3 regions of the Cedecea sp. B1(4) genome follow, and region 1 is predicted to be linked to each of the others. Evidence: predicted binding sites of a transcription regulator. Region 1 holds the regulator's gene; each other region holds the start of a gene.

Region 1 (10,673 bases):
CCCCACCATGTCAAGGTGGTGCTCTAACCAACTGAGCTACGGACGCACTGATATATTTGAAAATGGTGCGTTCAATTGGACTCGAACCAACGACCCCCACCATGTCAAGGTGGTGCTCTAACCAACTGAGCTATGAACGCATTGTTGTCTTGGCGACAGCGGGGACGAATATTAGCGATACACCTCGGGGCTTGCAAGGGGAAACTCGCAATTTTATTCCAGATTTCACACGATTGCCGAGCATCTGCGCAGAATGGAGAGAAAGTAGCCGCGGATGCGGCTACTGTTGTTTAATTAACGAGCGGCGCGCTGCAGGATTGTGACGGAAGGCTGACGCTGCAGCCAACGCATACGCAACATCATCATGATCGCAGCGGAAGTCAGGCCGATAATAAAGCCGATCCAGAACCCGGCCGGGCCCATCGGTTCAACGACCCAGTCGGTTAGCCCCAGAATATAGCCGGCTGGCAGCCCCAGCACCCAGTACGCGATGAACGTAATAAAGAAGATCGAGCGGGTATCTTTGTAGCCACGCAGAACGCCGCTGCCAATTACCTGGATTGAGTCGGATATCTGGTAAATGGCCGCCAGCAGCATCAGATGCGCCGCCAGCGCGACAACTGCCGGATTGTCGTTGTACAGCAGAGCAATGTGCTCCCGGAAAATAACGGTAAACAACGCGGTGCACATCGCCAGGCAAATGGCCACGCCAACCCCAGTGCGGGCGGCGATTTGTGCATCCAGGGTTGAGCCCTGCCCAAGACGGAAACCGACGCGAATAGTCACCGCGGCCCCTAAAGAGAGCGGCAGCACAAACATCAGCGAGCTGAAGTTGAGGGCAATCTGGTGCCCGGCAACGTCGGTGATGCCCAGCGGGGAAACCAGCAGGGCGACAACGGCAAACAGCGTGACTTCGAAGAATAACGCCAGGGCAATCGGCAGCCCGAGCTGGCTCAGGCGCTTGACCACCGCCCAGTCCGGCTTGCTGAAACCTTCCGGGTTTTTGATGTCGCGCATCGAACGCGCTTTCTTGATGTAAGACAGCATGCTGAAGAACATCACCCAGTACACCGCCGCCGTTGCCACGCCGCAGCCCACGCCGCCCAGTTCGGGCATGCCGAAATGGCCATAAATGAAGACGTAGTTAACCGGAATATTGACCAGCAGGCCGATAAAGCCCATCACCATACCTGGCTTGGTTTTGGCCAGGCCTTCGCACTGGTTACGTCCTACCTGGAAGAACAGGTATCCCGGCGCCCCCCACAGCAGCGCGCGGAGATAGCGGACGGCTTTATCCGCCAGTTCAGGATCGATGTTGTGCATAGCGTGAATGATATGGCCCGCGTTCCACAACACCACCATCACCAGCACGGAAACCATGCCAGCCAGCCAGAACCCCTGGCGAACCTGGTGCGCAATGCGGTCACGGCGTGCCGAACCGTTGAGTTGCGCAACGGTTGGCGTTAAGGCCAATAGCAGCCCGTGGCCGAACAGAATAGCGGGCAGCCAGATGGAGGTGCCGATCGCCACGGCGGCCATGTCGGTGGCGCTGTAGCCGCCAGCCATCACGGTATCGACGAATCCCATTGCAGTTTGAGCGACCTGCGCGATGATGACAGGTATCGCCAGGGCAAGGAGCTGGCGAGCTTCGGTGAGGTACTTCTGCATGATTACACCTGATTATTTTTATATGTATGAGAGACTAAAAAAGCCGCCAAAACAGGCAGCAAGAAGATGAACTGGGGAAATAACCAGTCTATTGTAGCGGGAGTTTATTTATACGCCAGTCAAAAATAGAGTCAGCGCACGCCCCGCACTGGCAAGCTGATTTTCCAACTGCTAAAGTGCGAAAATGTCTGTTAATGGCGGTAGCGTTACCGTCTGCGAATTGCCAGGAGTTTTTAGATGTTTACAGGTATTGTGCAGGGCACGGCGACCCTGGTTTCCATCGATGAGAAACCGAATTTCCGCACCCACGTAATTGATATGCCGACTGAAATGCTGCCAGACCTCGAAACCGGGGCTTCGGTGGCGCATAACGGCTGCTGCCTGACCGTAACCGAAATCAACGGCAATCACGTTAGCTTTGATTTGATGAAAGAGACGTTGCGCATCACCAACCTCGGTGAGCTAAGCGTGGGTGACAGCGTGAACGTTGAGCGTGCTGCCAAATTTAACGACGAAATCGGCGGACATTTAATGTCGGGTCATATTATGACCACGGCCGAAATTTCAAAGATTCTGACCTCAGAAAATAACCGCCAAATCTGGTTTAAGATTCAGGATAAGACCCTGATGAAATATATCCTCTATAAAGGTTATGTGGGCATCGACGGGATTAGCCTGACGGTGGGTGAGGTGACCGCCACGCGTTTTTGCGTGCATCTGATCCCTGAAACACTTGAACGCACTACGCTTGGTGCTAAAAAACTGGGGCAGCGCGTGAACATTGAAATTGACCCGCAGACCCAGGCAATTGTCGACACCGTTGAACGCGTGCTGGCTAGCCGTGAAGCGGCAATGGCAGCGGCGATTCCCGCTAGCGAATAAACATTCTTCAGCCATAAAAAACGGGGCCAATTGGCCCCGTTTCTCGTTCTTAACCAGGATTAATCTTCTTCGTTAAACCCGTTTTCGACTGCAGTTTTCATAAACCACTCGCCGCTTTTCTTAATCGTGCGCTGCTGTGTATTAAGATCCAGCGACACAAAGCCATAGCGGTTTTTGTAGGCGTTGCACCACGACCAGTTATCGATAAAGGTCCACATGTGGTAACCAAGGCAGTTGCTGCCCTCGCTGATCCCTTTATGCAGCCACTTCAGGTGGTCACGAACGAAATCAATCCGGTAATCATCGTTGATTTGGCCGTTGTCGATAAAGCGCTGTTCGTTTTCGACGCCCATGCCGTTTTCTGAAATATAGCAGGCCGGATTGCCGTAATTTTCACGCAGGTTGGTGAGAATGTCGTAGATCCCACGCTCGTAGATTTCCCAGCCACGATAAGGGTTCATTTTGCGACCCGGCATTTCGTAGGACTCAAAGAACCACTCCGGCATAAACGGACTTTCCGGGTTAACCAGCGTGTCGCGACACTTAATGCGGCGCGGCTGGTAGTAGTTAATCCCCAGTAAGTCTACGACGCCCGCGGCGAGCAGGGCTTTGTCTTCAGGCTGACAGGCCGGAAGTTTATCGTGCTCTTTCAGGAACGCGACCAGCTCAACAGGATATTCACCGCGCAGTGCCGGGTCGAGGAAACTGCGGTTAAACATCAGGTCGGCCAGGTTGGCGGCCTTTACGTCAGCCGGGTTTTGCGAACGAGGGTAAGATGGCGTCAGGTTGAGAATGATGCCAATCTGACCGTCATCGCTGCGGGCATGGTAAGCCTTGACCGCTTTAGCGTGGGCAAGCATGGTGTGGTAAGCGACGGTCACCGCGCGGTTGAAATCCACCACGTTAGGGTAGTGGTAGTCATAGAGGTAGCCGCATTCAACCGGAACAACCGGCTCATTGAAGGTAAACCAGTGCTTCACGCGATCGCCGAAAAGCTCGAAACAGGTATTGGCGTAGGCGGCGTAGGCGTCAACCACTTCACGGCTTTCCCAGCCGCCTTTTTCCTGCATCACCATTGGCATATCAAAGTGGTACAGGTTGATAAATGGCTTAATGCCCTGAGCCAACAGTTCGTCAATCACCTGGTTATAGAACTCAACCGCCAGCGGGTTGACTTCCCCCGTGCCCTCGGGAATCAGACGAGCCCAGGAAATGGAGGTGCGGAAAGTATTGTGATTGAGCTTTTTCAGCAGGGCGATGTCCTGCTTCCAGCGCTGATAAAAAGTTGAGGTGTTTTGCGGCCCGACGCCGTGGTGGAAACGGTTAGGCTGCTCGGCGAACCATCGGTCCCAGATGGTTTCAGATTTGCCAAAGTTCAGCGCTTCACCCTCGGTTTGTGGGCCGGAGGCTGCGCTGCCCCACCAGAAATGCTCAGGAAATGCGTATTTCATCGTTGTCCTCACGGTCTGACCTGCCATCTCCGACAGGCAATCATTGATACGGCTAATGCCCAGATTGTCTGTGATTGATGAAACCGGTTTCCATCATAGGAAATGATATCTGTTAAGCAGATCAAGCCGCTAAGCGCAGACAGGGCTAAACCTGTGAGGTGAATCACATTGGTGCGCAAAGAGAGACAATTGAAAAGAAGAAAACCCGGCATTCACCGGGTCTGTTTTAACGGGGTACGCGCAGACCGTGCTCAATGCCTCGGCTGAAAACAACCTGCCAGAGCTGAATGTCGCGCGCCCGGAAAGCGCCGGCGCAGGCATTCAGGTAGTAGCTAAACATCCTTTTAAAGCGCTCAGAATAGTTGCCTTCGATTTCTGACCAGGTTGCCAGAAAACGCTCGTGCCAGGCCATCAGCGTTTTGTCATAGTCGGCGCCGAAGTTGTGCCAGTCTTCCATCACAAAATGCGGTTCGCTGGCGTCGGCAATCTGCCGTACCGACGGCAGGCAGCCATTAGGGAAAATGTACTTATTGATCCACGGATCGACATTATTGTCGGTCTTTTTAGAACCTATTGTGTGTAGCAGGAAAATGCCGTCTGGCTTGAGGTTGCGGTCGGCAACGTCAAAGTAGGTGGCATAATTTTTAGGCCCGACGTGCTCAAACATGCCGACGGAAACAATGCGGTCAAATTGTTCGTTCAGGTCGCGGTAGTCCTGTAAAAGGATGGTGACATCCAGACCTTTGCAACGCGCCTGCGCCATTTTTTGCTGTTCCGCGGAGATCGTCACACCAAAGACGGATACGCCGTAGTTGCGTGCTGCAAACTCGGCCAGACCGCCCCAGCCGCAGCCGATATCCAGCAGCTTCATACCGGGTTTCAGCTGCAGTTTTTCGCAGATCATTTTGAGCTTGGCATCCTGAGCGTCGCTGAGATTTGTCGCGTCTTTCCAGTAACCGCAGGAGTATTGCATGTGCTTGTCCAGCATCCGGCTGAACAGATCGTTGCCAAGATCGTAATGCTCTTTCCCGACTATCCATGCGCGTTTTTTAGACTGCAGGTTAACCAGTCTTGCCGCCGCAATGCGCAGGGTATCTTTGAAATGGTGGGGGAGTTGGTTTTCCAGCCCGGCACGCAGGACTTTAGTGAAAAAGATATCCAGCCGTTCGCATTCCCACCAGCCGTCCATATAGCTTTCGCCAAGGCCGAGAGAACCTTCCTGCAGAACGCGTTTAAAAAAGTTCGGGTTTTTGACCTGAATATCAAAGGGGTTTGGGCCGTTGAGGGTGATACCTGCCCGGCTCAGCATTTCATTTGCGATACGATACCATTCGTTATCTCGTACGCTCACTTCTTCTATACACGATGAACTCATAGCTTCTCCATCACCTTGTTGTGATCAGAACCTTAAAACAGCGTAGACGCTATTCCCGGCTTGTGAGAACTCTCACGGAAAATTCCGCGTGCCTGATATCCGACGTAGAACAGAGAAAGGGGGGATTCTCCCTTACTGAAAGGCCATCCATGGAAAAACGGAAGCGCTCCGGCTTCCGCAAAATAAAATTGATAAGGCTTATCGTAGAACCGCAATTACTATAAGCCCGTTTAATTGAGGGTTCAATGGAATATTGTTAGCAAGCTAATCACACAACATTCACATTATCATGAAGGTTACTGTGCGCGGGACAGCTCGCTGTGGCCCTTGTTTGGTGCTTCGCGTTGGGCCGCGTGTTGCAGGGCATAGCCCAGACCAGCAAGCAGGACTGTCGCCAGCATCACGCTGGTGGTGGTCAGCAGCGGCGTAGTGACCAGCCAGGAAACCATTAAGCTTGCCAGGAAGCAAAGCCCAAGCTGCAGGGTGTTTTGCAGTGCTGCGGCTTTCCCGGTTGCCTGCGGGAAAGGCAGCAGGGCCGAGGACACCACGATAGGGTAGATGGCGCCGTTCGCCGCGGCCATCACGCAGAACGGAATAAGCAGCAGCGTCAGATCAGCATGGCCGCTCACCGCCACGCCCCAGGTGGCGACCACGCTCAGGGTATACAGAGCCAGCAGCCACGGAAGTAGCTGTTTGCCACTCCACTTTTGCAGCGCACTGCGGCAGCCATAGCCACCAACCAGGAAAGCGACAGTCTGCGGCATGTAGCTCAGGCCAATTGCCGCGGGGCTGTAGCCCATCTCATTCAGAATAAACGGCGAGCCGGTGAGCCAGGCGAAAAAGCTGGCGGAACAGGCGGCGTAAATCAGCACGTTGCCACCGTAAACGCGGGAACGTAATAAAGAGAAGAAGCTGACTTTATTGTCTTGGGTTTGCTCGTGGTGCTGAGTCCGGGGCTTGAGGCGCAGCGTGGGGATCATCAGCAGCAAAGCGACGGCGAACAGCACGGCGAAAATAGCCTGCCATTCAAAATGGTTCAGCAGCCAGCTGCCGAGCAGCGGGGCCAGCGCCGGAGAAAGCCCGACCAGCGGCATGATGGTGGCAAAAATGCGGCCAGCGCGGTTGGCGGGATAATAATCAGTCACCAGGGCCTGCCAGCTAACGGCGGCTGAGCAGACGCCCACGGCCTGAATAAAGCGCAGCACCAGCAGCGTGGTGGCATCCTGCACCCAAAGCATCCCGATACAGCCGACGGCAAACATGACCAGGCCAATCAACAGCACAGGTTTACGCCCGAAGCGGTCGGAAAGCGGGCCCCAGATTAGCTGGGCGAAAGCAAAGCCAGCGAGGAACAGGCTCAGGCTGGCACTCACGGCGGAGGCGGTGGTACCCAGATCTTGTTGAATGGCGGCAAAGGCGGGCAGGTACATGTCGGTGGCCAGGAAACCCAGCACGCTCAGCCCCGCAAGCCAGATAAGAAATCCCTTTGATGGTTGCATATTTCACTCTTGATTTTGATAGCAGGTTAACGGGGCAGGAGTCTACGGAGTGCAAAACCGCTTGTGAAACGCTAATATTTGCAAATTGCATTCAAATTTTTTGCAGGCAGAAATATGTGGTCTGAATATTCGCTGGAAGTGGTTGATGCCGTGGCGCGAAACGGCAGCTTTAGCGGTGCGGCCCAGGAGCTGCATCGCGTGCCCTCTGCCATCAGCTACACGGTGCGTCAGCTTGAAGAATGGCTGGCCGTACCGCTGTTTGAACGGCGTCATCGGGACGTTGAGCTGACCGCCGCCGGGGCGTTTTTTCTCAAAGAAGGTCGGTCTGTTATCAAAAAAATGATGGCAACGCGCCAGCAGTGCCAGCAGATAGCCAACGGCTGGCGTGGGCACCTGTCCATTGCGGTAGACAATATCGTTAAACCTGAGCGTACTCGTCAGCTGGTGCTGGATTTTTATCGTCATTTCCCGGATATCGAGTTAAGGGTTTCCCAGGAAGTGTTCAACGGCGTGTGGGATGCGCTTGCCGACGGGCGAGTTGAGGCGGCGATTGGCGCCACGCAGGCTATCCCGGTCGGGGGGCGTTACGCATTTCGGGACATGGGGGCGCTAAGCTGGCGCTGTGTGGTTTCCGCTGACCATCCGCTTGCGCAACGGGAAGGTATCATTCTGGATGATGACATTCGTCCCTGGCCATCCCTTGTGCTAGAAGACACATCCCGTTCGTTACCCAAGCGCATTACCTGGCTGCTGGACAACCAGCGCCGCGTGGTGGTGCCGGACTGGGCGTCGGGGGCGGATTGCCTGACGGCGGGATTATGCATTGGTATGGTGCCGACACACATTGCCCAGTCGTGGCTCGTCAGGGGCGACTGGAAAGAGTTGATGCTGGAGAATCCATTCCCGGACGCGGCCTGCTGCTTAACCTGGCGGCAGGATGATGCTTCGCCCGCTTTGAGCTGGCTGCTGGACTATTTGGGTGACAGTGAGACGATGAATCAGGAGTGGCTGCAGGAGCCGGGTAACATATTCCCGGCCCCCGAAGAGGCTTAGCGGCGGTAATCGCGGAACGGGCCGTCGGCCACCGAGCGGCGTTCAATCAGACGAGGATGGACTTCAATCGTCTGCGACTCTTCGCGCTTATTAATGATGCGGTCGAGCAGCATGTTAAACGCCGTTTCGCCCAGGCGCTCTTTCGGCTGGTGGATTGTGGTCAGCGCCGGAGAGAAATAGCGGGCGTTGCGCACGTTGTCATAGCCAATGATAGAAATGTCCTGCGGCACGCGCAGCCCCATTTCGTCTGCGGCGCAAATTGCACCCATCGCCATAATATCGCCGCCGCAGAAAACGGCGGTAGGGCGATGCGGCTGGTTAAGCAGTTGCTGCATGGCGCGATAACCAGACTCTGGTTCGAAATCACCCTGAACCACCCAGTTATCCGGCACTTTGATATTGGCTTCTTCAAGCGCCTTCAGGAACCCTGCATGGCGGCCGCCGCCGGTATTTCGCTCCAGCTGACCCGGAATAGCACCGATATCGCGATGGCCACGTTCAATCAGGTAGCGGCCCGCAAGGTAGCCGCCGTGGAATGCGTTATCGACCACGGAATCGGTAAAGTCCGCACGAGCTTCGCCCCAGTCCATCACCACCATCGGAATATGGCGGTACTCTTCCAGGGTTGAAAGCAGCGTCTCAGGGTATTCGGAACACATGACCAGCAGCCCGTCCACGCGTTTTTGCGCCATCATGGACAGGTAAGCGCGCTGCTTTTCAAAGTTGTTGTGCGCGTTGCCCAGAATCAGGGTGTAGCCCTTGGCGAAACAGCTGTTCTCAACGGATTCAATAATTTCCGCAAAATAAGGGGCTTCGCTTGAGGTGGCAAGCAGGCCGATAGATTTGGTGTGGTTGACCTTCAGGCTGCGAGCCACGGCGCTTGGCGAATAGTGCAGCTCTTTGATGGCTGCCCAGACGGCGTTGCGTGTCTCTTCCGCCACAAAACGGGTCTTGTTAATGACATGTGACACAGTGGTAGTGGAAACGTTTGCGCGCTTCGCTACGTCCTTAATCGTTGCCATTAGATGTCACTCCAGACCATATCGTAAACTCCTGATAACTCATGTGTTAAACGTTTGCCTTCGCTAACTCCTGGGGCAACACGTTGGTTGCAGGCCTGTCGGGGATGCGACATACAGCGGGAGGAGGGCGTTGCCGGGCGATACGCGGTAAATTAGCGAAGGATTTTGGCTTATCCCGGGGCAAAGTGGAAGAGGGAAAACCGATATCTGTGCAAATCCAGCAGGATTTTTATCGCTAATTGTGGGAAAATCACCCCACATACACTTTGTAGGGAAATAAAAGGAGCTTACGATGAGTACCGATCTGAAGTTTTCCGTGGTGACTACGGTTATCGTACTGAGTCTGATTGTTGCCGGGGCGCTAACCGCCGTCCTGCACTGATTTACAAAGGGCCGCTTTCGCGGCCCTTCTCGTATATAGAAGAAAAGCGTTGCTTCCCTCCTTCGTGACTAACCGTTAAAAATCAGCCTGCCAGGTTTTGCGCAACAAATTCCCAGTTGACCAGCGCCCAGAAGTGGTCGAGATAAACCGGGCGCGCATTGCGGTAATCAATGTAGTAGGCATGCTCCCATACGTCCACGGTCAGCAGCGGTTTTGCTCCGGTTGTTAACGGGGTGCCTGCGTTAGAGGTCGAGACGATTGCCAGGCTGCCGTCGCTCTTTTTCACCAGCCATGTCCAGCCGGAGCCAAAGTTTTTGATGGCCGCTTCGGTGAACTGCTTTTTAAAGGCTTCCACGCTGCCAAAAGCGTGGTTGATGGCTGCCAGCACGTCACCGGTCGGCTCCCCGCCGGCATTCGGCGCCAGGCAGTGCCAGTAGAACGTATGGTTCCAGACCTGGGCTGCGTTATTGAAGATCCCGCCGTCAGATTCTGTCACGATCTCTTCCAGCGTTTTACCTTCAAACGGGCTGCCTTTGATCAGATTATTCAGGTTAGTGACGTAGGTCTGGTGGTGTTTGCCGTAATGGTACTCGAGGGTTTCGGCTGAGATATGCGGTGCCAGCGCATCTTTGGCATAGGGCAGGGCGGGTAGTTCGAACGACATGGCTTCACTCCTTGTTATTTTGCTTCACAATATAACTACATTTTGTGTGGTCATAAGGTTAGCAAATTACGAGAGTGCAAAAAAGCGCAATGAAACAACAAAATAAAACAGCCCGTTGCCGGGCTGTTTTATTTTAATCAGTCTGATTAGCCCGAAAGGGCGCGATAAGATTAACGAATAGTTTTTGGCGTCATGACCCGGCGGGCGCCGACGTAATGGCGCTGCCAGTAATCTTCGCTTAGGGAGGTGATCTGAATATCGCGGCCGCTGCGCGGGGACTGAATAAACTTCCCGTTGCCAACGTAGACGCCAACGTGATCGGCGGTGCCACGGCCCTGGGTACGGAAGAACACCAGGTCACCGCTTTCCAGTTCGCCGCGGTCAACGGAGGAGGCATCGCGCAGGTGATACATTTCATTGGCGGTGCGTGGAATACGGATATTCACCAGATCTTTATAAGCGTAATAAATCAGCCCGCTGCAGTCGAAACCGGTGCGCGGAGAAGTGCCACCCCAGCGATACGGTTTGCCAATTTGCCCCATCAGCTTGTTCATGGCCGTTTTTTGAGCTTTCTGCACGCGCACTTTATGTGCCTGCGCGATGGTCAGATTTTTTTCCGACTTCACCTTAACGCACTGCTTTTTATGCCCTTTACGATGAGTGCATTTTTCAGTGTA
Region 2 (10,673 bases), 270 kb from region 1:
CCAGACGACGGCCAGATTACGCTTCCAGTTGATAGTGCTGTCAGGGGGAGTCATACCGCTCCGAAGTTGCCAGTGCCAAAGAGAAGAGAGGGAATTATTACTCTGCTAATTATGCGCCTGTTGGCATTGGGCTGGCAAATCAAAGGGCTTTTTCGATCAAACTACGGCAAAAAAAACCGCCTGAAAAGGCGGCTGTTAGGCGTTATTGGTAACGGTCGGGCATGCCTTCCGGGCGCGTCTTAAAGCGGCGATGCAGCCACATGTACTGCTCTGGTGCCATCAGGATGCACTTCTCGACAATTTTGTTCATCCAGCGTGCCGTTGCTTCCGGGCTGTCAAGCGGTGGGTTCAGCTCTGGCTGAATAATCGTCAGCTCGTAGCCTTTGCCGCCCGGCAGGCGACGCGGAACAAACGGCACGGCGCAGGCGCCGGAGAGTTTGGCGAGCGTGTAGGTTCCCGTGGTGGTCGCAGCTTGTTCAACGGCAAAGAACGGCACAAACTCGCTGCCTCTCGGGCCGTAATCGTGGTCCGGGGCATACCAGATGATGTCGCCATTTTTCAGCGCGCGGATCATGCCTTTCAGATCTTTGCGGTCAATCATGCTCTTATTGGAGCGCATGCGCCCCCAGGTCTGCAGCCAGTCCAGCAGCGGGTTGTCGTTTGGGCGGTAAACGCCGATGCCCGGCGTTTTAATGCCGAAAATACGGGCGCCCAGCTCCAGCGTCAGGAAGTGAATGCCAATCAGTAAAATGCCCTGGCCCGTTTTCTCGATGCCTTTAACAATATCCACACCTTCGTAGTGGCACCATTTATTGATGCGCTTCGTAGACCAGAACCAGGCCATGCCGGTCTCAATCAGCCCCATGCCGACTGACTCGAAGTTGGCGATCACCATCTGCTCGCGTTTTTCCTCGCTCATGTCCGGGAAGCAGAGTTCAAGATTGCGGTAGGCTATTTTCGCGCGGCGTTTCATCAGGCGTTTTGCCAGCCGGCCCAGCCCGCAGCCGATGCGATAAAGCACCGGATAGGGGAGCTGCACCAGCAGGTATAAAAAGCCGATGCCAAGCCAGGTGAGCCAATAGCGCGGGTGCAGTAATGCACGGGAGAATTGCGGTAAGTTCGTCATGTAAAACCTTTGTGACGGCAATTGCCGGATCTTCTAATCATTCCATTGTGGCATTTTTTAGCGCAGAGCCAAAATACGCGGCGTCGGAGTGCCTGATATTTCATCAATTGTTGCCGCAGATGCCTTTGAATGAGCAAAATGTAGCGTAAAACGTGGGGATGTAAATAAGCGTTATTTGCTTTATGATGCAGCCCACTTTTTTTCAACGATTGCGAGCGAACACCATGCCAGTGTTACACAACCGCGTATCGAATGAGGAGCTGCGTGAGCGCATGCTTGCCGAAACCGAGCCGCGCACGACCATCTCATTCTACAAATATTTCAATATCGAAACGCCGCAGGCGACCCGTGATGCACTGTATCAGCTGTTCCTGAGCCTGAACGTGTTTGGCCGTGTCTATCTGGCGCATGAAGGGATCAACGCTCAGATAAGCGTCCCGGAAAGCCGCGTTGCTGCCCTCCGCGAAGCGATTTATGCCTTCCACCCGGCCTTAAATAATTTGCGCCTGAATATTGCGCTGGAAGATGACGGTAAATCCTTCTGGGTGCTGCGCATGAAGGTACGCGACCGTATTGTCGCTGACGGTATTGATGACCCGACGTTTGACGCAAGTGACGTGGGGGAATATCTGAAGGCTGCGGAAGTAAACGCCATGCTCGACGATCCGAGCGCGGTATTTATCGATATGCGTAACCACTACGAATACGAAGTGGGGCATTTCGAGGACGCGGTCGAAATTCCGGCCGACACCTTCCGTGAGCAGCTGCCGAAAGCCGTAAATATGATGCAGGATGACAAAGAGAAGAAAATTGTCATGTATTGCACCGGCGGCATTCGCTGTGAAAAAGCCAGCGCTTGGATGCGCCATAACGGCTTCAAAAATGTGTATCACATTGAAGGCGGGATCATTGAATATGCGCGCCGCGCGCGTGAGCAAGGTTTGCCGGTGCGCTTTGTCGGTAAAAACTTTGTTTTCGATGAGCGTATGGGAGAACGTATATCTGACGATGTGATCGCCCATTGCCATCAGTGCGGAACGCCGTGCGACAGCCACACCAACTGCAAAAATGACGGCTGCCATCTGCTGTTTATTCAGTGTCCGGCCTGTGCTGAGAAATTCTCTGGCTGCTGCAGTGAAGTTTGCCGTGATGAGCTGGCGCTATCTCCAGAAGAACAGCGCCGCCGCCGGGCAGGCCGCGAAAACGGGAATAAGATCTTTAATAAATCTCGTGGGATGCTGAATACCACGCTGGGTATTCCTGATCCCGAGAAGTAATCACATTCCCCCGGTTCGCCGGGGGAGTATTTTTACTGACGTAGGCCTTCGACAGAAATAATCAGATCAACGTCCTGAGACGCTGGCCCCAGATCCTGAGTAATATTGAAGTCCTTCAGCTTAATTTTACCTTCGGCCTCAAAACCCGCGCGCACGCCGCCCCACGGATCGTTACCCTGACCAATCAGCTTAGCCTTCAGCGTAACCGGCTTTGTCACGCCGTTCAGGGTCAGGTTGCCGGTAATATCTAAAGCTTCACCGTCTTTTTTCACTTCCGTTGAGGCGAAGGTAGCCTGCGGGAACTTAGTCACGTTGAGGAACTCTGCGCTACGCAGGTGTTTGTCACGTTCGGCATGGTTGGTATCCACGCTGGTGGTGTTGATGGTGACGTTGACTTTATCTGCCGCCGGGTTTTTCTCGTCGAAGGTAAAAGTTCCGTCAAAATCGCGGAAGGTACCGTACAGCCAGCTATAGCCGAGATGCTGAATACGGAAATTCACAAACGCATGCTGACCTTGTTTATCAATTTTATAGTCAGCGGCCACGGCGGAGCCGGTGGTGAATAACAGAGCACTTAAGGTGGCTCCCAGCAGGATTTTCTTCATTGTCTTACTCTCCATAGTTAACGGGATGCTTTCCCCAGCATGCGCTTGAGGGTGGCATCTTTATCTAGAAAATGGTGCTTTAAGGCCGCAAGGGCGTGTAGTACGGAAACAATCACCACGGTCCACGCCAGCCAGAGATGAACTGTCCCGGCAAGGTCGGCCTGCGCCCCGAAGTCGGTTAGCGTGGCGGGCACATCAAACCAGCCAAACACGCTAATGGGTTTACCGTCAGCCGTTGAAATCAGATACCCGCTCAGCAAAATGGCGAACAATAATGCATACAGCAAAATATGTGCGGTAAGTGCGCCGATGCGCGTCAGGCGTGAATAACTTTTTAACGGTGGCGGCGGAGGTGATATAAAGCGCCAGAGAATACGAATAGCCAGAGCAGACATTAACAAGATGCCGATGCTCTTATGTATTTCTGGTGCTTTATGGTACCAGACGTCGTAATAGCCCAGCGTGACCATCCAAAGTCCGAGTGCAAACATGCCATAAACCGTGGCGGCAACCAGCCAGTGAAGGAGAACCGAAAAATGTCCATAGCGTTCGGATGAGTTTCGCCATTGCATATTTATGCGTCCATGTATTTTCTAAAGAAGCTAAAACATAGGCGTTCTGTTAACAGCAGATCAACATAAATATCCGTATTTCGATATATATTTATTGTATGTCTGTTTTTTTGAATAACACTAGCGGCAGGCGTTCAGTAGAGTCGAATGAATATGATCGTTTTTGATTGAGGAGAGTATTTATTGACGGTTAATTATTTGCGCTAAAACTATATTTAATTAATTTTACGTCAATAATTGTCAATATAACAGGAGTCTGAATAATCAAAAGAAATAGATATAAGCCAGATCGAGAAGTGCAAGTATTGCCCAGAGAAAAAGATACAGAATAAAGTGTTCGCGAATATTGTTGGTTAAAAATTGAAAAAAGCGAATCATGATGGCCCCAAAGAAAAGTGGCGGAAATGCCCGCCACTCGGGGATTCTACGCCGTTTTGAAGCGAGAAAGTACAAATGGGGATAAATCAAAGGCAGGTTTTTGACCCAAAGCAAACTGGCAGGCAATTTCGCCTAAAACGGAGGCGAATTTGAACCCGTGTCCGCTCAGCCCGGTAATGATCAGGGTGTTGTCATGGCCGGGGAGAGTATCAATGATGAAATCTTCATCCGGCGAATTGTCATAGGTGCAGGCTTTACCGTGCAGGCAGCAGCCGATGCCGGGTAAAAATTCGCGCAAGAACGGAAAGACTTCAGACCCATCGCTGGCGACGGCGCCAAAGGGTTTACGCTGCTCGGGGGAGTCAATCAGTTGCCCGCCGTTGTGCTTGCCCAGCTTCAGTTCGTTGTCTTCCGCCGGGAAGCCGTAATACTGATCGCCGTTGGGTGTTTCTGCGGTAAACGCCGGGAATTTGTTGTTCTCGCTGTAGCGCCCATCGGCCTGGTGCCAGGCAAAGATTTTGCGAACCGAGGCGATCGGCAGGTCAGGCAGCAGTTTGGTAACCCAGGTCCCCGCGCTGACCAGCAGTTTGCTCCCGTGATATTCACCTTCTTCAGTCACGACGGTGACACCTTCGTCGCCGTGGCGGATCGCCGTCACCCTGCAGTTAAAAAGCTGAGCGCTGCCGCCTTGCTTAGCAAGGTTGATGTAGGTTTCGATGGCTAGCTCGCTTTTCAGCACGCCTGAGTCCGTCTCAAACAGGCCGACGTAGTTTTCAGGCACAGCAATCTCCGGCCAGCGGGCGGCAATGGCGGCGGCGTCCAGTGTTTCAACCGGCAGGGAAAATTTCTCTGCGCTGGAGGCGACATTGCGAATAAAGGGCGAATCAGATGGCCCCAGGTTAATGACCCCGGTGCGGTGGAAGAGCTTCTCACCGCTGGCTTCCGCCAGGGCATCCCACAGTTTTTGTGCTCGCAGGACCAACGGGACATATTTTTCACCTTCGCCATAAGCATGGCGCATCAGGCGAGTGTCGCCGTGGTGGCTGCCCTGGTCATGCGGCGGGTGGCCGCTGTCGAGCATCAGTACCTTCAGGCCCGAGTGTGTGGCATAGCAGCCTGCGGCGGCACCGACGGAGCCGCTGCCGACAATGATGAGGTCGTAGTTCATAAGCTTTTCTCTGTGGAAAATTATCTGTAGCAGGGTAATTAATTCACCGGAACGATGCAATTGACGGTGACGCTTAAAATAAAAAAGGCACCCCGTTGGGTGCCTGTGGCCATTGTTAAGCATGTGTCGTCAATGCTTGCGATAATCGCTTTCCTGGTAATCACTGGATTCAATTTTGGCTATCCCGGCCTCAAGGATGGAAATAAATTGCCGGGCGACATCGGTGGTCAGCCAGAGGGTCTGACCGATTTCGGTTTCATCGTGCTTCTGATTATTGGATGTCAGGTAATGCAGGCGCAGCATCATGGCGTCGTAGCTGTCGACGGTGCTGATATCCCATCCGACGAGGGGATGAGTCTGAATAACATCACTATTTTTTTCCATCATAACCCCTTTTATACGTGTTTAAAGACAACGACTAGTGAGGTTCATGCGTGATTTATCGTGAAGCGACTTAAGTATATCAACACTCTTGCGGTCATGGGGATGAAATAATTACCTGGTAACACTTTTTCCACATTATCCTGGAAAAGCGAACAATAAATCGACAGGCTATTCCGATGTAATTGGAAAGAAAGGCAGGAAAGACTTTAGCGGCGTTTAAAAAATAATCAAATCAGCGAGGGAAATAAAAAAAACCGGATGGCGACACCCGGCAAAAAGTACCAACATACTTGAGGGTATTAGTCGGCAGAGAACCAATCGTCAGCGCTTTCCCAGGTTTCCTGGAGGATCTCGCTGATTCGCGTTTTGTCTTCTTTGGCACCGCCCAGCACGGAGAGGTTATTGCCGGAGGCATAACGTACCTGCACTTCGCTGCTGGTGTCGGGGAAATGTTGATTGATACGGCGGGAAAGCTCACTGGCAAGGGCATCGATAGCCCCGGCTGGCAATGGTGTGGTTTTGGCTATAGTGACTTCAATACGCATAACGACCCCCTGTACAATATACTGGATATTTATACAGGCTTAATTTCCAGTAAGCAACAGGGGGCGTTGAAAAATTTAGCCTTTAACGGACCAGACGACCTCTTCACCCGCCAGGAACGGCACGATGCTGTCGTCGCCGGCTTCAATCAGTTCTGGCATTTTCTCAGCGACGCGAACCAGCTCGATGTGCTCTTCATTGACCGGCAGGCCGTAGAAGCGCGGGCCGTTCAGCGAAGCGAAAGCTTCAAAATGCTGCAGCGCGTTCATTTCTTCAAATACCGTCGCATAGGCACCGAGCGCGGAAGGCGCGTTGAAGCAGCCGGCACAGCCGCAGCTGGCTTCTTTACGATGACGCGCATGTGGCGCAGAGTCGGTGCCGAGGAACACGCGATCGCAGCCGCTGGTGACCAGCTCGCGCAGTGCTTCCTGGTGGATGCTGCGTTTCAGAATCGGCAGGCAATAAAGGTGCGGACGAATTCCGCCCACCAGCATGTGGTTACGGTTAAACATCAGGTGCTGAGGCGTGATAGTCGCGCCAATCAGCGAGTTGCCTTCTTTCACATACTGGGCGGCATCTTTGGTGGTGATATGTTCAAACACCACTTTCAGCTCAGGCAACTGGCGACGCAGCGGCTCCATGACGGTTTCAATAAAGCGCGCTTCGCGATCGAAAATATCGATATCAGCATGGGTGACTTCGCCGTGCACCAGCAGCGGCATGCCAATTTTCTGCATACGCTCAAGCACCGGCAGAATGGCTGCGGTGCTGGTTACGCCATGAGCGGAGTTGGTTGTGGCGTTCGCCGGGTAAAGCTTGGCAGCGGTAAACACGCCTGCATTGAACCCGCGTTCGATTTCGTTGGGATCCAGCGTGTCGGTCAGGTAGCAGGTCATCAGCGGTTCAAACTTTTGCCCGGCCGGAACCGCATCAAGAATGCGCTGGCGATAAGCAATAGCGGCCTCTACGCTGGTCACTGGGGGCACAAGATTGGGCATGACAATCGCGCGGCCATAGGTCTGGCTGGTGTAAGGCACCACGGTTTTCAGCATCTCACCGTCACGAAGGTGAATATGCCAGTCATCTGGGCGGCGGATTTTTAATACCTGAGGTAATGCGGTCATCAATGTGCTCCGGCGTGAGAGGGAAATCAGTCATCAAGGGCTGGTTTTATGCCGGGCACTAAGGATAAGGGGAAACGTTATCGTTTGCACCCCTTATATTGCGCATGTTGTACAAAACCCTCAGAGCGCATGAACGGCTCTGAGGGGCAGGGGCTATTCCGTTAACGGAATGATTATCTCACCGGGTTTTACTTCAATGCCTTTGGCATATTTCTTCGCCAGCGACTCGCCGGTGCTGCGGTCTTCGCTCAGGATATAAGCAGGCTGCTGATTGAAGTAGCTGCGCAGGGACTGGTTAAGGTAAGGGATCATGGTCTGCAGGACGGTCTGCATTTTTTGCGGCTCGACCTGAGCGTCAACCACCTCCATTTCCTGCAGGTAGATGGCGCCTTGCTCTTTATTGAACACCGGCAGTGCTTTCAGCTTGAGCTTCAGAATGGCTTTTTGGTTACCAAACAGGGATGTCATGTCGAGATTGGCATCGCCGGTCAGGGTAATTTTATTCGGCTCTTCCCGCCCTATCTGACTGACTAAATGGGTTAACACCACATGGGCTTCAGCCACGCCGGGCAGGCCAATATCCTTCGAGAAGTTATTGTGTTTTTCCAGCGACTGGTTGATTTCCTGTTCGCTCACGCTGTACTGCGTTAACTGGTTGCATCCTGAGAGCAGGCCGCTAAGCATCAATGCTGCGGCAAAAACAATCTTCTTCATAGGCTTCCTCAAAATAGCGGCTCCAATGCCGTGCCTTGCTTTATCAGCATAATGCGGCACGGCGGGAGCGGCTACCGGAAAAAGATGATACGAGAAAATTATCCCTGCCCGCCAGGCTCCAGCATCGTTGGCTCAACGGGTCTAAGGCTAAATTGCCACCACAGGGCGGCAAGGGTGATACAGCCGATAATGCCGAGCATGGCCCAGGGTAACTCCGGCTGCTGCAGGGCTTTACCTGCGTCAAACAGCCAGCCACCGCCGGTGTAACCTAGTGCGCCGCCCAGCGACAGGCCCAAACGGCTGAACCCCATGTAGCTGCCGCGAGCGCGGGCATCCGCCAGCGAGGCGCTGAGTGTTTCCCGCGCAGGTTCAGCGATGATTGAGCCGATGTAGAAAGTACAAATCAGGGCGAAAAGTTGCTGTAGGTTGGACGCCAGACCAATAGGCATCAGGCTCACCGTCATCAGCACCAGGCCTGCCATTAAGCGTTGCTCCAGGCGGAAGCGCCTTTCACTCCAGCGGGCGATAGGGTAGAGCAGCGTCAGCGAAAGCGCGGCTTCAATGGCGTACATCCATTTTACCGCCGACGCGGTACCGGCAATGTCGTTGACCATCAGCGGCAGCATCAGCATGACCTGCACCGCCAGCATGTAATAGCCGGTGAGCGTCAGAACATAGGTGATAAAGCGTTTATCTCGAAACACGCGACCCATGCCTTCGCGCATTGGGGTGCGGATCGTTGAAAGTTTATAGGCGGGCAGCAGCCAGGCATTAAGCGCGGCGCACAGGACAAACATTACGGCACCGACGGCGCATACCAGACGGAAGTCGTACAGCAACAGCCAGCTACCCAGCAGAGCGCCGATCACCGCGCCTGCACTGTCCTGCATCATCAGGATGGAGAAGAAGCGGCCGCGGTGCTGAGGGCGAACCAGTTTGACGACCAGCGCCGAGCGGGGCGGATCAAACAGCGTTCCGCCAATAGCGGAGAGCAGGCAGGAAAGCCATAGCATCCAGGGTTCCGTGGCGATGCCCATGGTGGCAAAACCTGCGGCCCGCAGCAGCATGCCGGTGACAATCATCGGTTTAGCGCCCAGCCTGTCGGCAATCGCGCCGCCGAAGACGCCGAGCCCCTGCTGGATAAACTGACGCAGACCCAGGGCAATCCCGACCATTAAAGCGGCCCAGCCCAACTGGTCAACGAAGCGAATGGAAATCAAAGGGAAGACAACGAAAAAGCCTAATACCACTAACATGTTATCAAGCAGCAGGAAATATTTACCCAGGCTCCTTGCCTGCGCCACGCGCGACATCTCCCCTCCAGGGAACTTAATTAAACGCGACAAGTCTTTATTCTCGCTTGGCATTCGGGCTTTTAATACCTGATGCAGGACAATATTTTTTTATCGTGCAACGAGTTTGATTCAAGGCTTTCATCGAAAAAAGTGATGTCGCTTCATGTTGTTGTTTTCACACGGCGGTCAGGCGCAGGTATAGTAACAAGATGAGCCCCGTTAACCGGGATGAAGGAGTGGGATAAACATGTTTGGCTACCGCAGTAACGCACCAAAAATTCGCCTGGTGACTGACCGTCTGGTGGTGCGTCTGGTTCATGAGCGAGATGCCTGGCGCCTGGCGGATTACTACACGGAAAATCGCCTGTTTCTGAAGCCCTGGGAACCCGTTCGGGACGAGAGCTACTGCTATCCTTCGGGCTGGCAGGCAAGGCTGGGCATGATAAGTGAAATGCACAAGCAGGGTAGCGCGTATTACTTCGCGCTGCTCGACCCGGAAGAAAAAGAGGTTATCGGCGTCGCCAACTTCTCCAACGTGGTGCGCGGCTCCTTCCATGCCTGCTATCTCGGGTACTCCATCGGTGAAAAGTGGCAGGGGCAGGGGCTAATGTACGAGGCCCTGGCCAGCGCCATTCGCTATATGCAACGTAGCCAAAATGTGCATCGCATTATGGCCAACTATATGCCGCATAATCAGCGCAGCGGCGGCCTTCTCGCGCGCCTGGGCTTTGAAAAAGAAGGCTATGCAAAGGATTATTTGCTGATTGACGGCGTATGGCGGGATCACGTTCTCACCGCGCTGGTTAATCAAGACTGGACCCCAGGTCGTGGAGTTTAAAAGATGAAATATCAGTTAACGGCGATTGAAGCCCGCGTTATCGGCAGCCTGCTGGAAAAACAGCTCACTACGCCAGAGCAGTATCCGATGTCCGTCAACGGCGTGGTGACCGCCTGTAATCAGAAAACAAACCGTGAACCGGTGATGGAGCTGAAAGAGCATGAAGTCCAGGACTCGCTGGACGGGCTGGTCAAAGGCCATTATTTGCGAACCGTCAGCGGGTTTGGCAAACGCGTGACGAAATACGAGCAGCGTTTTTGCAACTCCGAGTTTGGTAATTTAAAGCTAACGCCAGCGGAAGTGGCTGTGGTTACGACTTTGCTGCTGCGCGGCGCGCAAACGCCGGGTGAGCTGCGTAGCCGCGCCGGGAGAATGTTTGAGTTCACCGATATGGCGCAGGTAGAAGCGACGCTGGAAGGGCTGGCTGGCCGTGAAGATGGGCCGTTTGTCGTGCGTCTGCCGCGTGAGCCGGGTAAACGAGAAAGCCGCTATATGCATCTTTTCAGCGGTGAGGTTGAGGCGTCAGTGTCCCCGGAACAAAGTATCAGCCCGGTTGCAGACGATCTCAGCGCGCGAGTGGACGCGCTGGAAACTGAAGTCGCCGAACTTAAACAGCGTCTGGATTCCTTGTTGGCGCATTTGGGAGATT
Region 3 (10,673 bases), 380 kb from region 1:
GCCCAGAACTGTTCTCTTATTTGGTGCGAGGAAACGCAGCAGGCAGCGCTGGTGGATCCCGGCGGCGATGCGGCGCGCATTAAGCAAGAAGTGGCACAGAAAGGCGTGCAGATTAGCCAAATTCTGTTGACGCATGGTCATCTCGATCACGTTGGCGCGGCGGCTGAGCTAGCGGCACATTACGGCGTGCCCGTTATGGGGCCGGAAAAAGAAGATGAGTTCTGGCTGCAGGGACTGCCGCAGCAAAGCCGGATGTTTGGCCTCGACGAGTGTCAACCTTTGACGCCGGACCGCTGGTTAAACGAAGGGGAATGTGTTTCCGTAGGGAATGTAACTTTACAGGTGTTGCATTGTCCGGGGCATACGCCTGGCCATATCGTTTTCTTCGATGCGGCCTCTCGTTTACTGGTTTCGGGCGATGTTATCTTTAAAGGCGGAGTGGGGCGCAGCGATTTCCCGCGTGGTGACCATGCGGCGTTGATTGATTCTATCAAACGTAAGCTGCTGCCGCTGGGGGATGATGTGACCTTTATTCCCGGCCACGGCCCAATGTCTACGCTGGGCTATGAACGCCTGCATAATCCGTTTTTGCAGGATGAGCAGCCGGTCTGGTAAGACGGGTTTCCAATAAACAAAGAGCCGCTAAAGCGGCTCTTTTGCTATACGTGGTGATTACAGCACGGCAACGATGGCTTCGCACAGCGGCGCCATGTTATCCGGCGTCATGCCCGCCACGTTAACGCGGCCAGATGCGACGGCGTAAACGCCGAACTCTTCACGCAGGCGCAGGACCTGTTCTTTGGTCAGGCCGCTGAACGAGAACATCCCGTTCTGGTTAATAATGAAGCTGAAGTCGCGGTTGGCGCCTTTCTCCTGCAGGGTATTCACAAACAGCTGACGCATGCGGTGAATACGCTGACGCATATCGGTCAACTCTTGTTCCCACATGGTACGCAGCGCGTCGTTGCTCAGAATAGTCGCCACAACGGAGGCACCGTGTGCCGGTGGGTTGGAGTAGTTGGCACGAATAACCGATTTCACCTGGCTGAATGAACGGTCAGCGGTATCAGCATCGGCGGCAACCAGCGTGAAAGCGCCCACGCGTTCGTTGTACAAACCGAAGTTCTTGGAGTAGGAGCTGGCGACCAGCAGTTCTTTGTGGCCGGCCGCGAAAAGACGCAGGCCTTCCGCATCTTCTTCCAGGCCACGGGCAAAGCCCTGGTAAGCAAAGTCAAACAGCGGCAGCCAGCCTTTGGCCAGCGACATCTCTGCCAGCGTTTTCCACTGTTCGGCGGTAGGATCGATCCCGGTTGGGTTATGGCAGCAGCCATGGAACAATACGACGTCACCGGCTTCCGCCGCCTGCAGGCTGGCCACCAGGCCATCAAAGTCCAGGCTGTGATTTTCCGCATCGTAGTAGGCGTACTCTTTCACTTCCAGGCCCGCGGCGTTAAACACGCTTTTGTGGTTCGGCCAGCTTGGGTTGCTTACCCAAACGCGTTTTGCTGCGGTGTTTTTCGCCAGGAAATCAGCGGCAACGCGCAGCGCACCGGTCCCGCCTGGGGTTTGTGCCGTACGGGCGCGTTTGTCGGCAATAAGCGCGTTGCTTTTGCCGAACAGCAGCTCTTGCGTGCAGCGGCCAAACTCTGGAATACCATCAATGCCCAGATAGTTTTTGGTGGTCTCATTTTCCAGCAGATAAAGCTCAGCTTTCTTCACGCTGGTCAGGACAGGGGTTTTACCGGTCTCGTCCTTATAGACCCCGATGCCGAGGTTAATTTTGGTTGGACGGTCGTCGGCGCGAAACAGGTCAGCCAGACCAAGAATAGGATCGGCAGGGGCAGCGGTAATGTTCTCAAACATGACGGGTTCCATTAGTGATATCGGGGGAAATCGCTTTCAGGTTAACTGCTGTTTTACGAATTGCCAACCGTTTGCGACAAAAAGAGACGGTTAGCGATAACATCGGGTTTATTCTACTTTTTTGCCATAAAAAAACAGGGCCGAAGCCCTGTTTTTAAACATTTCAGACAAACAAATGGCTGAAATTAGAACTGGTAAACGATACCAACAGCAACGGTGTCGTCGTCGCTCAGGCCCAGCTTGTTGTTTTTGTCCAGCTGGTTGATCTGGTAGTCAACGTAGGTAGACATGTTTTTGTTGAAGTAGTAGGTCGCGCCGATATCAATGTAGTTGATGTAGTCTTCGCTGCCGATACCTTCAACATCTTTCGCTTTAGATTTGTAGTAAGCGATGGATGGACGCAGGCCGAAATCGAACTGGTACTGTGCCACAACGGAGAAGTCCTGAGTTTTGTTCAGGTAGCCCTGGGTGCCATTGATTCCCAAGCGAGTTGCGTTGTGGCTTTCACCGTACAGCGCGGCCAGGTAGATGTTGTTCGCGTCATATTTCAGACCGGTAGCCCACTGCTCAGCTTTACCGTTGCCGTTGCCGTATTTCAGGTTGTTCTGAGCTGCCAGACGGTTAGCAGCGCCGTATGCGCCTACAACACCGAAGCCATCAACGGTGTAGCTTGCGGAGGTCGCCCAGCCGTCACCGTTTGAACGAACGATATCTTTACCGCTGTTGGTTCCACGATCGTTTTTACCCAGGTACTGAACGCCGAAGTCCAGACCGTCAACCAGGCCGAAGAAGCTGTGGTTACGGTAAGTGGCCAGGCCACCGTTACGACCGGAGAAGAAGTTGTCGCTCGCGCCGGTATCGCCACCGAATTCTGGCAGCATATCGGTCACGCCGATTGCATCGTAAACCAGGCCGTAGTTACGACCGTAGTCGAAGGAGCCCGCATCACCGAATTTCAGACCCGCGAAGGCCAGACGAGTTTTGTTGTTGGCCTGAGAGTCAGTACCGCCTTCAGAGTTGCTGCCGCTGAAGTTATATTCCCACTGGCCGTAACCGGTCAGCTGGCTGTTGATCTGGGTTTCGCCTTTGAAGCCCAGACGAGCGTAAGTTTGGTCACCGGTGCCATTTGGGCCGTCGGTTTTACCGAAATAGTGCAGACCTACCGCTTTACCGTACAGGTCAACTTTGTTGCCGTCTTTGTTATAGATTTCTGCAGCGTTAGCTGCACCGGCTACCAGCAGAGCAGGGATAACCACTGCCAGAATATTGCGCTTCATCATTATTTATTACCCTCATTGTGGTTTTTATGGACACCTGCCACTGCCGTCAATAATTCTTTACGGAACTATTGATGATAGTTTGGTGTCTTTCTGTATCTGTCTGGCATCTTTCCATCCATGAAACCGTTTCGCTAGCCTGAAAGTGCTACAAATGCGCACATTGAGTTTCAAAAAGAAAATATGTGTAACTTAATATTAATTTCAGGGAACTTTGTGAACCATTTCAAATTTCATTCTTAGCGCAACAAAAATGCTTCGCTTGTTAACATATATATATGAATTACTTATGTTTAATCCGCATAAGCTCAATGAGTGGGTATTTCTTGTTCACAATTGTTCATTTTTTGACTTGTTTTTGGATGTCCAGATGTCTGTGCGAAAAGTGAACGATTGTGCTATGCCCAGCACCGATTTGAAATGCGAGCAAACTTAAGCGCAATTTTTGTTAAAGAGTGTGAGATAGAAATAGTTGGTAACGGGGCAGTCGGGAATGGCGGTTGAAATTGACGTTTGCTTAATGAGCGTTGAAGAAAATAGACCTTTTATTGTCAAATGTAAAAAAGGCCAGCGAAAAGCTGGCCTTTGGTTTTGTTGGCTTAGAAGCTGGCGTTACGCGGGGTACGTGGGAACGGAATCACGTCGCGCACGTTCTGAACGCCGGTAACATAGGCGATCAGACGCTCAAAGCCCAGGCCGAAACCGGAATGCGGCACGGTGCCGTAGCGGCGTAGGTCGCGGTACCACCAGTAATCTTCTTTATTCAGACCCATTTCAGCCATGCGCGCATCCAGCACATCCAGACGTTCTTCACGCTGGGAACCACCGATGATTTCACCGATGCCTGGCGCCAGGACGTCCATCGCGGCAACGGTTTTACCGTCTTCGTTAAGGCGCATATAGAAAGCTTTGATGTCTTTCGGGTAGTTTTTCACCACCACCGGTGCCTTGAAGTGCTGCTCGGCCAGGTAACGCTCGTGCTCGGAGGAGAGATCGACGCCCCAGTAAACCGGGTTTTCGAACTTATGCCCACAGTTCAGCAAGATGTCGACCGCATCGGTGTAGTTCACCTGGGCGAAGTCTGCGGAGATGAAGCGTTCGAGACGCTCAATGGCCTCTTTGTCCACGCGCTCGGCAAAGAACTTCATGTCGTCCATGCGTTCTTCCAGAACAGCCTTAAAGACGTACTTGAGCATCGCTTCGGCCAGGCCGGCAACGTCGTCCAGATCGGCAAAGGCGACTTCCGGCTCCAGCATCCAGAATTCAGCCAGGTGGCGGCTAGTGTTGGAGTTTTCCGCGCGGAAGGTTGGCCCGAAGGTATAAACCTTGGACAGCGCGCTCGCGTAGGTTTCGCCGTTCAGCTGGCCGGAAACGGTCAGGAAGGCTTCTTTCCCGAAGAAGTCTTTATCAAAATCGACTTTGCCTTCTGCGGTGCGAGGCAGATTTTCCAGATCCAGCGTTGAAACGCGGAACATCTCACCGGCGCCTTCGGTGTCCGAAGCGGTGATCAGCGGAGTCGATACCCAGAAATAACCATTTTCATGGAAGAAGCGATGCAGCGCCTGGGCCAGCGTGTGACGCACACGCGCTACGGCACCAATCATATTGGTACGTGGGCGGAGGTGAGCCACTTCGCGGAGGTATTCAATGCTGTGGCGTTTGGCCGCCATCGGGTAGGTATCCGGATCGTCAACCCAGCCGGTCACTTCAACTTTGGTAGCCTGAAGTTCGAATGCCTGGCCCTGGCCCTGAGACTCGACCACTTTGCCGGTAACAATCACGGAGCAGCCGGTGGTCAGGCGCAGCACGTCTTCATTGTAATTGGGCAGAGAATTATTAATGACGGCCTGTACAGGATCAAAGCAGGAACCGTCGTAGACGGCGAGGAAGGAGATACCAGCTTTTGAATCTCTTCGAGTACGTACCCATCCGCGCACGGTGACTTCGCTGTCAACGGCGGCACGGCCCTGGAGTACGTCGGCTACAGGCACAACGCTCATAGTTTTCTCTCTATTAAATGGTCAATGACAAAAAAAATAGTAACCCACAGATGGGGGTTATCTATGTTACCTGTCGCGCGCCATCAGACAAGCAGAATTCGCGTTACTAATGAAGAAATAAAGGAATGAGAGAAGGGCGGTGAATAGCGAAGCGGCTATTCACCGATTATCGCTGAATCAGCTGGCTTTTTTAACCAGCGGAAGGTCAAAGGCTTTGCGCAGTGCCCGAACAAAGGCTTTGTCGTGGCAGATGGTTTTTCCCGGGCTATCCGAAAGCTTAGCCACCGGCTTACCGTTGCACTCCACGAGCTTAATCACGATGTTCAGCGGCTTAACCTGCGGAATGTCGCAGGTCAGGCGGGTGCCGATACCAAAGCTGAGGTTAACCCGGGATGAGAAGCGGCGGTACAGCTCCACAGCTTTGTTTAAATCCAGATTGTCGGAAAACACCAACACTTTGCTTAACGGATCGATACCCAGCTTCTGGTAGTGGGCAATAGCTTTTTCTCCCCACTCTACCGGGTCACCGGAGTCATGGCGCAGCCCCTGATAGCGCGTGGCGAACTCTTTGCCGAAATCACGCAGGAAAGCATCCATGGTGATGCAGTCAGTCAGGGCTATTCCTAGCTGATCGGGATATTCGTCGAGCCACGCCTGCAGCGCTGCACGTTGGCTGTTCGCCAGGTCCGGGCTTATCTGCTGATGTGCCTGGAACCACTCGTGGGCCTGGGTGCCCATCGGCGTAAGATCAAGCCGGCGGGCCAGATCATAGTTGCTGGTGCCGATAAACCACGGCTCCTGCTTGAGGCGCTCGACAATCGCCTGCTGCACTTCCCGAGAGAAACGGCGGCGGGTGCCGAAGTCCATCAGGCGGAAATGAGAAAGATCCAGCCCGGCGGTCAGCGTGTTAAATTCCTGCAGCTTAGTTTCCAGGTGATCCAGCGCCATTTTTGGCGTCACGCCGGGGGCACGATGCTGGTGAACGACTTCACTGATTACCGCCAGCAGGGGAACTTCCCACATGATGACTTCCCGCCAGGGACCGCTTAGGCGGATATCCAGGTGACCATGATTATTGGTCACCTGAACCTGAGCAGGGTCATAGCGGAAGTCACGCAGCCAGTCGAGGTAATCGGCTTTGAAAAAGGGCAGGCTTTTCAGCCAGTGAAATTCTTCGTCGCTGAGGCGCAGGTGCTGCATAGCCGCGACCTGCTCACGAATAGCCTCGGCATGAATGCCCAGCAGGTCGTCGCCGCGGCAGCGGAATTCCGCTGCGACATTTACGTCGTAATAGCGGTGATAAACCGCTTGCTGCATATGAAGCTTATAGGCGTCAGTATCCAGAAGCGTTTGCAAAATCGGGGAAGCGTGTCGTGTCATGGCGCGTTTCAGCATCCTCTCACAGGAGCGTTTCCATCAGTCCGGGCAAATTAAGACGCGGGAGTATACCCTGATTATCTGTTTATTGAAGCAGGATCACAACATTAGACGGGCAGGCTCTGGGGCAGTTTATGAAATGTTTAGCGCTATAATAGAGTTCAATACATTGAATCAAATGGTGTTTAGAGTACTAAACAAAACGTGCGACATCCTTTTCTCGGTGAAATCACCGGCGCGAATGGCCGCCGATGTTTACTCGCAGCTAACGAATGCGAAGACTGCCGTTCTCCGCTTTTTCACGCAGAGTGTGATTCAGCGATTGAAGTTGCTCGAGCGTCATCCTGCCCATATTCGTTGTGCCCGACCCCAGCAGCGCGTGACTGAATCTGGCGAGTGCGGATGCATCCAGATACAGCGCCTTCAGCCCGTGCTGTTTTTTTTCATTCGGGGTTGGGTTGATACGAATCAGCGCGTCTTTCGGTAACGCGACGTTTTGTACCTTACAGGCAAGCGTCAGCGTGGCAAGATCGGCCAGGGATTTCACTTCAATTTCTTTGAGCTTGCCGCCGTTAGCTGTCCCGCTCAGGGGATGGTTTTCAGCCTGGTAGTTAAACATCGAGGCGGTGTTGCTCAACGAATTATGGATGGTATGGGTTTTCAAGTTGTTCACTTTACTGAAGCCAAACACCAGCGGCAGGGTTTGCCCATCGTTGAGCAGATTCAGGAACGGTAATTTTCCGCCGATCATTTCATTTTCAATGCGCTTAAAGGCGTTACCGATCAGTTTCCGCGTTTGTTCCCCGGAAGGCGGGTGGCTGTTATCCACGAATTTGATATGAGCCGGGACGCCGGTTTGCTGCAGGATTTGCTCCGGCGTTTCCTTTTTTAGGCGATAGCCGTTATTCGACAAAAGACGCACCAGGCTGTCATACACCGCCTCTTCCAGATTATTGCTGCTTTTTAGCGTCAGCGTTGAGGCTGGGAAATGGCTGGCAGAAGAAGCATGATTAATGGCTTTGCTCAGCACGTACAGGTTCGAGCGCGTCTCCACCGTGGTGGGCTTGATGCCCAGTCCTTTGGCGTACACGCGAGGTTTCTGGCGAAGATTCTCACGTGTTTCAAATTTGTTGCTCGACTCCCGAGTTCGATCGGAGAAAAACACTTTTCCCTCCAGCGACTGTGAACCGCCTTTAGGATCGTTCACGCCGCCTTTCAGCGCGCCGCTGCGCAATATTTCAAAGCCCCAGGGAGAGCCATGAAAAGCTTCCGGCTTGATATAGCCCGACGGCGCACTGGGATTCAGCGAAGCCAAAAGGCTGTGGTATAGCCGCGCCCGCGTAGTGCCGTCAATATCACGGCGGTTAGCCAGCGCATCCAGCGGCGAGTTTCCGTGCTGGTCCAGAGCGACAGGTTTATAACCCTGCTGTCTTAGCTTCTGGATGGTAGCAATATCGTTTTGGGCAACGGCCTGATGAAAAGCCATGGGGCCGGAAGGAGGAATACGCATATTAAGTTCTCTCAGGGGGAAGGGGCTGCATTGAGTGGCGGAGGAAAAGGAAGAGTTCCGTGCCGGAAGGTGCAGGAGAGAAAGCGTAATACCGCATAAAGCGGTAAAAAATTTGGGCTATCGGCCGCCAAAGATGAAGATTCTGCGTAGCAACATTCCGGCAACAGGAATAGACTGAAGTTCGTTATCTTACGGACGATGTATAAGGTTTTTTATGACACAACAGCCACAAGCCAAATATCGCCACGACTATCGCGCGGCGGATTATACGATAACTGATATCGATTTGACCTTTGACCTTGATGCCACAAAAACGCAGGTCACCGCAGTCAGCAAAATTGTCCGTCAGGGCGAAGCGGGCGCTCCGCTGCATCTTGATGGTGAAGACCTCACGCTGGTCTCCATTGCCGTAAACGGTAGCGCCTGGCCGCACTATCGCCAGGAAGATGGCGCACTCATTCTGGAGCAGGTTCCTGACGCCTTTACGCTGACGATTGTGAACGAAATCAGCCCGGCAACTAACACCGCGCTTGAAGGGCTGTACCAATCCGGCGAAGCGTTATGTACCCAATGTGAAGCTGAAGGCTTCCACCATATCACCTGGTACCTGGACCGCCCGGACGTCCTGGCGCGCTTCACGACCAAAGTCATCGCCGACAAAAACAAATATCCGTATCTGCTGGCTAACGGCAACCGCATTGCCGAAGGTGAGCTGGAAAATGGCCGTCACTGGGTGCAGTGGCAGGATCCGTTCCCAAAACCTTGCTACCTGTTTGCGCTGGTGGCGGGCGATTTCGACGTCCTGCGCGACAGCTTCAAAACCCGTTCCGGCCGTGACGTTGCGCTGGAGCTTTTTGTTGACCGCGGGAATCTGGATCGCGCTGACTGGGCGATGACCTCGCTGAAGGCGTCCATGAAGTGGGATGAAACCCGCTTCGGCCTGGAGTATGACCTCGACATCTATATGATCGTCGCCGTCGACTTCTTCAATATGGGTGCGATGGAAAACAAAGGGCTGAATATCTTCAACTCGAAGTATGTCCTGGCCCGCGCCGAAACCGCGACTGACAAAGACTACCTCGACATTGAACGCGTCATCGGCCACGAGTATTTCCACAACTGGACCGGTAACCGCGTCACCTGTCGTGACTGGTTCCAGCTGAGCCTGAAAGAGGGGTTAACCGTCTTCCGTGACCAGGAGTTCAGCTCTGACCTGGGGTCTCGCGCAGTAAACCGTATTCAGAACGTGCGTACCATGCGCGCGATGCAGTTCGCCGAAGACGCCAGCCCGATGGCGCACCCGATCCGCCCGGACAAAGTTATCGAAATGAATAACTTCTATACCCTGACGGTGTATGAGAAGGGCTCAGAAGTGATTCGTATGCTGCACACGCTGCTGGGCGAAGAAAACTTCCAGAAGGGCATGCAGCTTTACTTTGAACGCCATGACGGCAGCGCGGCGACCTGCGATGACTTCGTGCAGGCGATGGAAGATGCCTCCAACGTTGATCTGTCTCATTTCCGCCGCTGGTACAGCCAGGCCGGGACGCCGGTTGTCACCGTGCGTGACGACTACAACCCGGAAACTGAGCACTACACGCTGACCATCAGCCAGATGACGCCGCCGACCGCTGAACAGCAGGAAAAACACCCGCTGCATATCCCGTTTGATATCGAGCTATACGATAACGAAGGAAAGGTCATTCCGCTGCAGAAGGACGGTCACCCGGTGCACCACGTGCTGAACGTGACCCAGGCCGAACAGACCTTTGTCTTCGACAATGTCTACTTCCAGCCGGTGCCGTCTTTGCTGCGTGAATTCTCTGCGCCGGTGAAGCTCGAGTACAAATGGAGCGACCAGCAGCTGACGTTCCTGATGCGCCACGCGCGGAACGACTTCTCCCGTTGGGATGCAGCGCAAAGCCTGCTGGCAAATTACATCAAGATCAACGTGAACCGCAGCCAACAAGGGCAGCCGCTTTCTCTGCCGCTGCACGTGGCTGACGCATTCCGCGCCATTCTGCTGGATGAGAAGATCGATCCGGCGCTCGCCGCGGAGATCCTGACGCTGCCTTCGCAGAATGAAATTGCCGAGCTGTTCCAGACAATTGATCCTATCGCCATTGCTGAAGTCCACGGGGCGCTGACCCGCACCCTCGCAGCAGAGCTGGCCGACGAGTTCCTGGCTATCTATAACGCCAATAAGCTCGACAGCTATCGCGTGGATCACGGTGATATTGGCAAGCGTGCGCTGCGCAACACTTGCCTGCGCTACCTGGCGTTTGGTGACGTTGAACTTGCTGAGCAACTGGTACGCGAGCAGTATCAGCAGGCGGACAATATGACCGATTCTATCGCCGCGCTGTCCGCAGCGGTGGCCGCGCAGCTGCCATGCCGCGAAGCGCTGCTGGCTGAGTACGATGAGAAATGGCATAAAGATGGCCTGGTCATGGACAAGTGGTTTGTGCTGCAGGCGACCAGCCCGGGCAGCAACACGCTGGCTAAGGTTCGCGAGCTGCTGAATCACCGTTCCTTCAGTCTGGGTAACCCGAACCGCGTACGTTCGCTGATTGGCGCGTTTGCTTCAGCCAACCCGGCCGCGTTCCACGCCAAAGACGGCAGCGGCTATCAGTTTATGGTCGAGAT

What was found. Region 1 encodes PurR, which represses purine synthesis genes. Its sites were predicted from a motif close to CANGCAAACGTTTGCNTG; they were not measured.
Region 2: a site for PurR is predicted at 7,245-7,262, ahead of pyrC (dihydroorotase). Genes of this name have one in related genera too.
Region 3: a site for PurR is predicted at 1,924-1,941, ahead of ACR6JA_RS00430 (amino acid aminotransferase). Genes of this name have one in related genera too.

Annotation. Positions count from the first base shown of each region.
Region 1 covers NZ_JCAHMZ010000001.1:482,804-493,476, forward strand. Annotated here, with positions in the region: tRNA gene ACR6JA_RS02405 (tRNA-Val) at 1-46, opposite strand, end outside; tRNA gene ACR6JA_RS02410 (tRNA-Val) at 64-140, opposite strand; gene mdtK (MdtK family multidrug efflux MATE transporter) at 295-1,668, opposite strand; gene ACR6JA_RS02420 (riboflavin synthase subunit alpha) at 1,906-2,550, shown strand; gene ACR6JA_RS02425 (glycoside hydrolase family 1 protein) at 2,610-4,001, opposite strand; gene cfa (cyclopropane fatty acyl phospholipid synthase) at 4,228-5,376, opposite strand; gene punC (purine nucleoside transporter PunC) at 5,673-6,875, opposite strand; gene punR (DNA-binding transcriptional activator PunR) at 6,990-7,928, shown strand; gene purR (HTH-type transcriptional repressor PurR) at 7,925-8,950, opposite strand; gene cydH (cytochrome bd-I oxidase subunit CydH) at 9,243-9,332, shown strand; gene sodB (superoxide dismutase [Fe]) at 9,415-9,996, opposite strand; gene ACR6JA_RS02460 (C40 family peptidase) at 10,167-10,673, opposite strand, start outside.
Region 2 covers NZ_JCAHMZ010000001.1:212,571-223,243, forward strand. Annotated here, with positions in the region: gene mdtG (multidrug efflux MFS transporter MdtG) at 1-54, opposite strand, end outside; gene ACR6JA_RS00985 (Kdo(2)-lipid IV(A) acyltransferase) at 203-1,126, opposite strand; gene trhO (oxygen-dependent tRNA uridine(34) hydroxylase TrhO) at 1,351-2,403, shown strand; gene ACR6JA_RS00995 (YceI family protein) at 2,436-3,008, opposite strand; gene ACR6JA_RS01000 (cytochrome b) at 3,026-3,580, opposite strand; gene ACR6JA_RS01005 (DUF2770 family protein) at 3,845-3,958, opposite strand; gene solA (N-methyl-L-tryptophan oxidase) at 4,005-5,126, opposite strand; gene bssS (biofilm formation regulator BssS) at 5,256-5,510, opposite strand; gene dinI (DNA damage-inducible protein I) at 5,810-6,055, opposite strand; gene pyrC (dihydroorotase) at 6,131-7,177, opposite strand; gene ACR6JA_RS01030 (lipoprotein) at 7,331-7,891, opposite strand; gene mdtH (multidrug efflux MFS transporter MdtH) at 7,990-9,204, opposite strand; gene rimJ (ribosomal protein S5-alanine N-acetyltransferase) at 9,434-10,024, shown strand; gene ACR6JA_RS01045 (YceH family protein) at 10,028-10,673, shown strand, end outside.
Region 3 covers NZ_JCAHMZ010000001.1:98,577-109,249, forward strand. Annotated here, with positions in the region: gene ACR6JA_RS00425 (MBL fold metallo-hydrolase) at 1-615, shown strand, start outside; gene ACR6JA_RS00430 (amino acid aminotransferase) at 673-1,863, opposite strand; gene ompF (porin OmpF) at 2,049-3,143, opposite strand; gene asnS (asparagine--tRNA ligase) at 3,740-5,140, opposite strand; gene pncB (nicotinate phosphoribosyltransferase) at 5,318-6,520, opposite strand; gene ACR6JA_RS00450 (hypothetical protein) at 6,783-8,027, opposite strand; gene pepN (aminopeptidase N) at 8,242-10,673, shown strand, end outside.